Regions from separate parts of the Kineococcus rhizosphaerae genome, predicted to be linked through region 1. Evidence: riboswitches for the same ligand, from Rfam matches in the RefSeq annotation. Region 1 holds a riboswitch; the other holds the start of a gene.
The links. A riboswitch is a leader RNA that binds a small molecule or an ion and turns the genes downstream of it on or off. The one in region 1 is predicted to bind S-adenosylmethionine.

Region 1 (4,369 bases):
GAGGGCCAGGCCAGGCCGTCGCTCTTGGAGGCCAGCGCCCACAGCTTCACCGCGGGCGGGTCGGTCTTCGCCAGGGCGACGAGGTCGTACCGCTTGGCCTGCGGGCTGCCCGCGGCGAAGGGGCGCCAGGAGCCGAGGTTCAGCCGGGCGTAGCCGCCGAAGGTGATCGCGGCACCGAACTGCTGCGGGTGCAGCATCGTCACCTCGTTGGCGCACCAGCCCCCCATCGACAGGCCGATGCTCGCCCAGCCGTCCGCGTTCCGGCTGGTCGTCCAGTGGCTCTCGACGTAGGCGGGCACGTCCCGCGCCAGCCACGTCTCCAGCTGCGGTTCGCCCGCCGGGCCGTCGACGCACTCGGTGTCGCGGCCCGCGGGGATCTCCAGGTCGGGGACGACGACGATCGACTCGGCGAGCTGGTGGTCGGCCACGGCCCCGTCGAGGGCTGGCAGGACCTTCATCGCGTCCAGCCACTGCTGGGGGGTGCCGGGCCAGCCGTGGAAGGCCTCCAGGACGGGGTAGCCGCCCGCGGGCGCCTTCACCTTCCCGTAGTCCTTCGGCAGCACGACGAGGACCTGGCCGGTGGTCCCGGACGCCGGGCCGGGGACGTCGACGCTGACCACGCGGCCGTCGTAGCCGTCCAGGGGCCGGGGGTGGACGTCGTCGACGGGGGTCGAGCCCTGCGTCGTCCCGCCGGCGGCGGTGGTCGTGGTCGTGGTCGTCGCGTGCTCGAGGCCCAGCAGGTCCGACCAGGACGAGTACAGGCCGAACTGGCTGTTGACGACGAGGAAGACCGCGACCAGGACGGTCGCGTTGACGCCGACCAGGGACGCCGTGCGGGCCAGCAGGCCCAGGACGCCGCGGCGCGCGAGGCCGCGCCAGAAGACGATGACCGCCACCAGGGCCAGGGCGGCGACGCCGATGGCCACCCCCTGAGTGGTCGTGCTGGACAGGCTCACTGCGACTCCCCCCGAGCCGGACGCGGGCACGAGTGCGTGCCTGCACCGATCATCGATCCGGGCGGGCGCACCGGCGGTCGTTCTCAGGGGATGTTCGGTGAACCTGTGGCGTTCTCCCGGTGCAGGGCGGCCAGCACGGCGGCGGCGATGGCCTCGTGGCCGGCGGTGTCGGGGTGGTCGCCGTCGTCGGCCAGCAGGGCCGTCGGGTCCTGCGCGCCGTCGGGGCCGTGGAAGACGGGCCGCAGGCCCACGACGGTGGCGCGCGGCCCGACGACGGCCGCGAGGCGGTCGTCGAACGCGTCCGTCAGCTCGTCCTGCACCTGCTCCTGCGGGCCCGTGTAGGTCCGGGCGGCCACGTCCCCGTCGAGCCCGACGGCCCAGTAGTCCAGGACGACGACGCGGGCGCCCGTGGGGCCGAGCCGGTCCAGCGTCGCGGTCACCCGGTCCACGGCGTCGTCGACCGCGGTGTCGACCTGGGCGGGCGTGGGCAGCGGGTCGGCGTCGACGAACGGCGCGAGGTCGTTGGCCCCGGTCTCGAGCAGGACGAGGTCGCCGCCGCCGATGGTCGCCAGGCTGTCCTGCGCGGTCTGCGCGGTGTCGGTGGAGGTCGCCCCGTCCTCGGCGAGCTGGTCGAGGGACCAGGCCGGGCCGAGCGCCTGCGCGACGAGGGCGGGGTAGGGGTCGCAGTCGCAGTGGGCGCCGCTGGGCACGGAGTCGCCGAGGGCCACGACCTTCGCCGTGGCCACGCCCTGCGCGGTGGCCGCGCCGGGGACGCCGGGGGGTCCGGCGGCGGCGCGCGGGGAGGTGGGGTCCGCGGGGACGGCGGCGGCGACGCAGCCGAGCAGGAGGACGAAGACGGCTCCGAAGCGTGTCGATCCCCTCACACGGCGCACCGTCCCACCCCCGCCTGTGACGAACCTCTGAACCGCACGTGGTCCCGGGCTCCCCGGGACGCGGTTTGCCCACCCGATCATCCCGTCGTAGGTTCGGCGCAGCCATCCAGAGCGACCGAGAGACCCGGCTCGTCGACGTCGCAGCAACCACCCGCGAGGGCAGGTGCTACCGCCGGGACCGATGGGAGCCCCGTGAGCACCACGCAGTCCTCCGACGTCCTCGTGCGCCCCGGCGCCCGCCTGGCGCGCCGCCGAGCCGCCCTCGGCAGCTTCGTCGGCACCACGATCGAGTGGTACGACTACTACCTCTACGGCACCGCGGCCGCCCTCGTCCTCGGGCCGCTGTTCTTCCCGACCGTCGGCGGCGCGGTCGGCGTCATCGCCGCCTTCGCCACCTACGCCGTCGGGTTCGTGGCCCGCCCGCTCGGCGGCGCCGTCGCCGGCCACCTCGGCGACCGCCTGGGCCGCAAGGTCGTCCTCGTCGCCTCGCTGCTGACCATGGGCGTCTCGACGGCCGCGATCGGCGTGCTGCCCACCCACGCCCAGGTCGGGGTCTGGGCGCCCGTCCTGCTCGTCCTGTGCCGGCTCCTGCAGGGCTTCTCCGCCGGCGGGGAGTGGGGCGGGGCCGTCCTGCTGTCCGTCGAGCACGCCCCGCCCGGGCGCCGCGGGCTGTTCGGGGCGATCCCGCAGATGGGCTCGGCCGCCGGGATGGTGCTGGCCAGCGGCGGGTTCTGGCTGGCCCGCGCCCTGACCAGCGACGACGCCTTCCTGGCCTGGGGCTGGCGCGTCCCCTTCCTGGCCAGCGCCGTCCTCGTCGTCGTCGGCCTGCTGATCCGCCTGAAGGTCACCGACTCCCCGGCCTTCACGGCGTTGCGCGAGGCCGACGCCACGGCCCACCGGCCCGTCGCGGAGGTGCTGCGGCGCAACCGGCGCGGTGTGCTCCTGACCACCGGCATGCGGCTGGGGCAGAACGGCGCGTACGTCCTCTACACCGTCTTCGCCCTCAGCTACCTGACGAACCACGTCCGCTCCGACGGCGCCGACGTCGGCCTGCTCGCCGTCCTCGTGGCCTCGGTGCTGAGCCTGGCCGCGACCCCGCTGTGGGGGCTGCTGTCCGACCGGATCGGCCGCCGGCCCGTCTACCTGTTCGGGGCGGTGCTCACCGCGGTGTTCACCGTCCCCGCCTTCCTGCTGCTCGACACGGGGTCGACGGTCCTGATCGTCGGCGCGGTCGTCATCGCGATCAACCTCGGCCACGACAGCCAGTACGGCGCGCAGGGCGCGTTCTTCGCCGAGCAGTTCGACGACCGCACCCGCTACAGCGGGGCGTCGCTGGGGTACTCGATCGGGGCCGTCCTCGGCGGTGGCCTGACGCCCCTCATCGCCGCCTCGCTGCTGGCGGCCGGGGGCGGACGCCCGTGGCTGGTCGCGGGCTACCTCTCGCTCCTGGCGGTCCTGACGACCGTCTCGGCCGCGCTCACCCGCGAGACCGCGCACGCGCCCCTGGACGCGGGTGCCCGGTGAACCCGTTGCGGCTGAACGCCTTCACGATGGCCTGCGTCGGGCACCAGGCCGCCGGCCTGTGGTCGCGCCCGGAGGACCGCAGCGCCGACTACCGCACGCTGCGGCACTGGACCGACCTCGCCCAGCTCCTCGAGCGCGGCGGGTTCGACGCGCTGTTCCTCGCCGACGTCCTCGGCACCTACGACGTCTACGCCGGCTCGCGCGACGCGGCCGTGCGCGGCGCCGTGCAGGTGCCCGTCAACGACCCGCTGGCCGCGGTCTCGGCCATGGCGGCCGTCACGCGGACCCTCGGCTTCGGGCTGACCGTCACGACGACCTACGAGCAGCCGTACTCGCTGGCCCGGCGGCTGACGACGCTGGACCACCTCACCGACGGCCGCGTCGCGTGGAACGTCGTGACCGGCTACCTCGACTCCGCCGCCAGGAACCTGGGTTTCTCCGCGCAGGTCGCCCACGACGAGCGGTACGACGTCGCCGAGGAGTACCTCGAGGTCTGCTACAAGCTGTGGGAGGGGTCCTGGGAGGACGACGCCGTCGTGCGCGACACCGCGCGCGGCGTCTACGCCGACCCCGCCAAGGTCCACGACATCGACCACCACGGCCGCTACTTCGACGTGCCCGGCGCGTTCCTGTGCGAACCGTCCCCGCAGCGCACGCCCGTGATCTTCCAGGCGGGGTCCTCCCCGCGCGGGCAGGAGTTCGCCGCCCGGCACGCCGAGTGCGTCTTCGTCATCGCGCCCACCGCCGCGATCGCCCGCCGGTCGGTGGACTCGTTGCGCCGCAAGATCTCCGAAGCCGGTCGCGACCCCCGCTCGGTCGCCGTGTACGCCGGCCTGACCGCCGTCGTGCGCAGCACCGACGCCGAGGCGCGGGCCCTGCTGGCCGACTACCGCGAGCACGCCAGCCGCGAGGGGGCCCTCGCGCTGTTCGGCGGCTGGACCGGGGTCGACCTCGCCGGTCTGGACCCCGGCGAGACGCTGCAGCACGTCACCACCG
Region 2 (4,369 bases), on a different contig from region 1:
CTGAGGGGTCAGTGGGCGGACAGCGGCAGCAGGACGTCCTTCACGTCGGGGTTCGTCGCCAGGTACTCCTGCACCCTGGGGTCCTGGAAGGTCTCGACGAGCTTGACGACGTTCTCGCTGTCCTTCCACCGCGACCCGATGGTCAGCTGGCCGGCGAACTCGTCGGGCGCGGTCGGGGCGAAGATCTGCTGCTCGATCGGGATCTTCGCCGCGAGGTAGTACTCGGTGTACCCGACGGCCGCGTCCAGGTCGGGCAGGGCGCGGGACTGGGCGCCGAAGTCGAGCAGCGTGAACTTCAGGTCCTTCGGGTTCGTGGCGATGTCGTCCACCGTGGCGGAGCCGACGTCGGTACCGGGCTTCAGCGTGATGAGCCCGGCCTTCTGCAGGACGAACAGGCCCTGCGACTCGTTGGCCGGGTCCGAGTAGAGCGAGACCGTCCCGCCGTCCGGGATCTCCTGCGGCGTCTTCCACTTCGACGACCACAGACCGAAACCCCACCGGAACACCGGCGTCGCCGCCTCCTCGCGGAAGTCCGGGTTCGCCTGCAGCACCTGCCCCAGCCAGAGCTCGTGCTGGTAGATCGTGCCCGCGACCTCGCCGTCGCTGACGGCGCGGTTGATGGTGTTGGAGTCGGCCAGGGCCTTGAACGCGACCGTGATGCCGTGCGCGGGAGCCACGTCCTTCGCGATGTACTCGATGAGCGCCTGCTCGCGGGCGTTCCCCTCGGCCGTGGCGACGTACAGCGTCGCCCCGGCCCGGGTGTTCGCGGTCTGCTCGCCACCGAGGCGGGGGACGACCAGGGCGGCGGCGACGCCGAGGACGACGACGGCACCGCCGGCGACGAACGGCCAGAGCCTGCGCCGGCGGACCTCGAACCCGTGGTCGTCGGTGGGGGTCGGGCGGGTTTCAGTGGACAAGGGTCTTCTCCTGGACGGTGTCGCGGGGGGCGGTGCGGGTGCGCGCCGGACGGCGGCGGGTGCGGGGGTCGGCGGCGCGGGCGACGGCGTCACCCACGAGCTGGACGGTCGCGACGAGCGCGACGAGGACGACGATCGTGGCGAGCATGACGGCGTGGTCGAAGCGCTGGTACCCGTAGGTGACCGCGACGTACCCGATGCCGCCGGCGCCGATGGTCCCGGCGATGGCCGAGTACTCGATCATCGCGATCGTGTTGATGGTCAGGCCGCCGATGATCGACGGCGCCGCCTCGGACAGCTGCACGGTCGTGATGACCTGCAGCGGGGAGGCGCCCGACGCCTGGGCGACCGCCACGAGGTTCGGCGGCACCGAGCGCAGCGAGTTCTCCACGATGCGGCTGAAGAACGCGGTCCCCGCCAGGACCATCGGCACGACGGCGGCACGGATCCCGATGTTCGTCCCGGTGACGAAGCGGGTGAACGGCACGAGCGCGGCCATGAGGACGAGGAACGGCAGCGACCGGCCGGTGCTGACGACCCAGCTGAGCACCGTGTGCGCGGCGCGGTTCTCCAGCAGTCCACCGGGGGCGAGGTTGTGCACGAGGACGCCGATCGGGACCCCGAGCAGCACGACGACCGCCATGACGATCCCCACCATGAGCAGGGTGTCGACGAGCGCGGGGGCGATCAGCGCCGGGATCCGGTCCAGCGGGGTGTCGAGGCTCGAGGCGGCCGCGAACGTCGAGGGCAGGGCGAGGGGGATCACACGAGGTCCAGTTCCCGGGCGGTGGGCGCGACCTGCGCGTGCAGCCCGCGGCGGGTGAAGGCGGCCCGCAGGGCCGCGGCGTCGAGGGCCCGCGGCACGCCGAGGGTGGCGTGGCCGACGGTGCTCCCCGCGACGGTGCCGACCGACGCGCCCAGCAGGGCGAGGTCGTGGCCCAGTTCCCGGGACGCGCTCGTCAGCCAGTCGGCCGGCACGTCGTCGCCGCGGTAGTGGACCTCCCACACGACGAGGCCGGCGCTCGCGGCGACCGGCCGCCGGGGCAGCAGCGCCGCCCCCACGGGCGACCCCGGGTCGCGCAGGACGTCCAGCAGGGGGGCGTTCTCGACGATGCGGCCGTGGTCCAGACGTGCCACGGTGTCGGCGACGTCGACGATGGTGTCCATCTCGTGGGTGATGAACAGGATGGCCAGGCCCAGGTCGTCGCGCAGGCCCCGCAGCAGGGCGGTGATGGACGCGGTGGCCTGCGGGTCCAGGCCCGACGTGGCCTCGTCCGCGAGCAGGACGGTGGGCCGCAGCGCCAGGGCGCGGGCGATGCCGACGCGTTGGCGCTGCCCCCCGGACAGTTCGTGCGGGTAGCGGTCGGCGAACCCGGCCAGCCCGACGCGGTCGAGGAGTTCGGCGACCCGCCTCCTGCGGTCGCGGGGGACCACGCCGAGGTAGCGCAGCGGGAGTTCCACGTTCTGCGCGGCCGTGCGGCGGGTCTGCAGGCCGTCGGACTGGAAGATCGTCCCGATGCGGCGCCGGGCCTCGCGCAGCCTGCTCTCGCCGAGGCCGGTGAGGTCCTGACCGGCGACGACGACCGACCCGGAGGTGGGCCGCGTCAGCAGCGTCACGCACTGGGCGAGGGTGCTCTTGCCGGCGCCGCTGGGGCCGACGACGGCGGTGATGCTGCCGGCGGGGACGGTCAGGTCGAGCCGGTCGAGCACGGTGGTGACGTGCGGCGCGTCGCCGTACGTCTTGGTGAGGTGGCGCAGTTCGATCACGTCGTCCTCCGGGGCGGCGTCCGGGTGGTGGGGGCACGGGCGTGCGGCAGCGACCGGGCGACGGCCCGGCTGCGGAGATTTCAGGGGAGGTTCAGGGAACGCTCAGCGCGAGCGTCGACAGGCCTTCGGCACACCGGTCTCCGGGTCTCGTCCTTGTCCGTGGCTCCCACGGACCTGGTCCTCACCCGGAGCACCCCACGACGGATCAGGGTTGCCGGCCAGCGAGCCGGGGCTTGACGCTGGCGCTCATGACCTGGGCTGACCATGGCAGGTCCGCCCGAAGGACGTCAAGCGGTTCGGGTGTTCGACAACCGTTGTGCGGCAACATGTTGAGACTGAGTACCGAAAAGAGGGGCCGCGGTGGCCGTCCGGGACGGGGTACGCTGCGGCGATCCCATCCAGAGCGGCTGAGAGACCTGGCTCGACGACGCCGCAGCAACCCCACGGGGGTGCTACCGCCAGGACCGATGGAGGAGTGCCGCGTCATGTCCCTGCACGAGCCGCTCAAGTTCGCCTACTGGGTCCCCAATGTCTCCGGCGGCCTCGTCGTCTCCACGATCGAGCAGCGCACCAGCCACGACCCCGCCTACAACGTCGAGGTGGCCCGCGCCGCCGAGCGCGTCGGTTTCGAGTACGCCCTGACGCAGGTGCGCTACCTCGCCTCCTACGGCGCCGACGCCCAGCACGAGTCGACCTCGTTCTCCCTCGCGCTGCTGCTCGCGACCGAGCGGCTGAAGGTCATCGCGGCCGTCCACCCGTTCTTCTGGCACCCCGGCGTGCTCGCGAAGTTCGCCGCCACCGCGCAGGAACTGACGAACGGCCGTCTTGCGCTGAACGTCGTCTCCGGCTGGTTCAAGGACGAGGCGACGCAGCTCGGCGTCACCTGGCACGAGCACGACGACCGGTACCGGCAGTCCGAGGAGTTCATCGAGCTGCTGCGCGGGGTGTGGAGCCAGGACGGCTACAGCCAGTCCGGAGAGTTCTTCAGCGCCTCCGACATCACGTTCCGCCCGCAGCCGAAGGTCGCCCCGGAACTGTTCCAGGGCGGGAACTCCACCGCGGCGCAGGCCATGGCGGGGCGCGTGTCCGACTGGTACTTCATGAACGGCAAGTCCCTGGCCGGGGCCGCCGCCGGGGTGCGCGAGGTGTCGGCGCAGGCCGCGCTGAACGGCCGCTCGATCCGGTTCGGCCTGAACGGTTTCGCACTCGTGCGCGAGACCCGCGCCGAGGCCGAGGCGGTCCTGGAGGAGATCATCGCCAAGGCCGACCGCACCAAGGTCGAGGGGTTCGGGGCCGCCGTGCGCGAGGCGGGGAACTCCACGAAGGACGGCAGGGGCATGTGGGCCGACAGCGAGTTCCGCGACCTCGTGCAGTACAACGACGGTTTCCGCACCGGCCTGGTCGGCACCCCCGACGAGGTCGCCCGCCGGGTCCTGGCCTACCGCCTCGTCGGCGTGGACCTGCTGCTGCTGGCCTTCCTGCACGTCAAGGAGGAGGTCGAGGCGTTCGGCGAACTCGTCATCCCCCGCGTGCGCGAGCTCGAGGCGCGGCTGGCGGCGGGCGAGGACCTGCAGCTGGGGGCCGAGCTCGACGAGGCCGTGCGCGCGGCCACCACGCCCGTGCCGGCCTGAGCCCGCGGCGGGCGCGGTCGTGCAGACCGTCGCCCGCCCGTGGTTGGCTGAGGG

Region 2: linked by a shared signal. The riboswitch ahead of CLV37_RS16000 (methionine ABC transporter ATP-binding protein) and the one ahead of CLV37_RS09750 (MFS transporter) in region 1 are both predicted to bind S-adenosylmethionine.

What each region holds. Positions count from the first base shown of each region.
Region 1 covers NZ_PVZF01000004.1:116,359-120,727, reverse strand. Annotated here, with positions in the region: gene CLV37_RS27485 (alpha/beta hydrolase) at 1-956, opposite strand, end outside; gene CLV37_RS27480 (SGNH/GDSL hydrolase family protein) at 1,040-1,840, opposite strand; SAM riboswitch class I at 1,949-2,037, shown strand; gene CLV37_RS09750 (MFS transporter) at 2,042-3,373, shown strand; gene CLV37_RS09745 (LLM class flavin-dependent oxidoreductase) at 3,370-4,369, shown strand, end outside.
Region 2 covers NZ_PVZF01000008.1:74,649-79,017, forward strand. Annotated here, with positions in the region: gene CLV37_RS15985 (TIM barrel protein) at 1-4, shown strand, start outside; gene CLV37_RS15990 (MetQ/NlpA family ABC transporter substrate-binding protein) at 9-917, opposite strand; gene CLV37_RS15995 (methionine ABC transporter permease) at 907-1,683, opposite strand; gene CLV37_RS16000 (methionine ABC transporter ATP-binding protein) at 1,680-2,684, opposite strand; SAM riboswitch class IV at 2,829-2,938, opposite strand; SAM riboswitch class I at 3,076-3,158, shown strand; gene sfnG (dimethylsulfone monooxygenase SfnG) at 3,170-4,315, shown strand.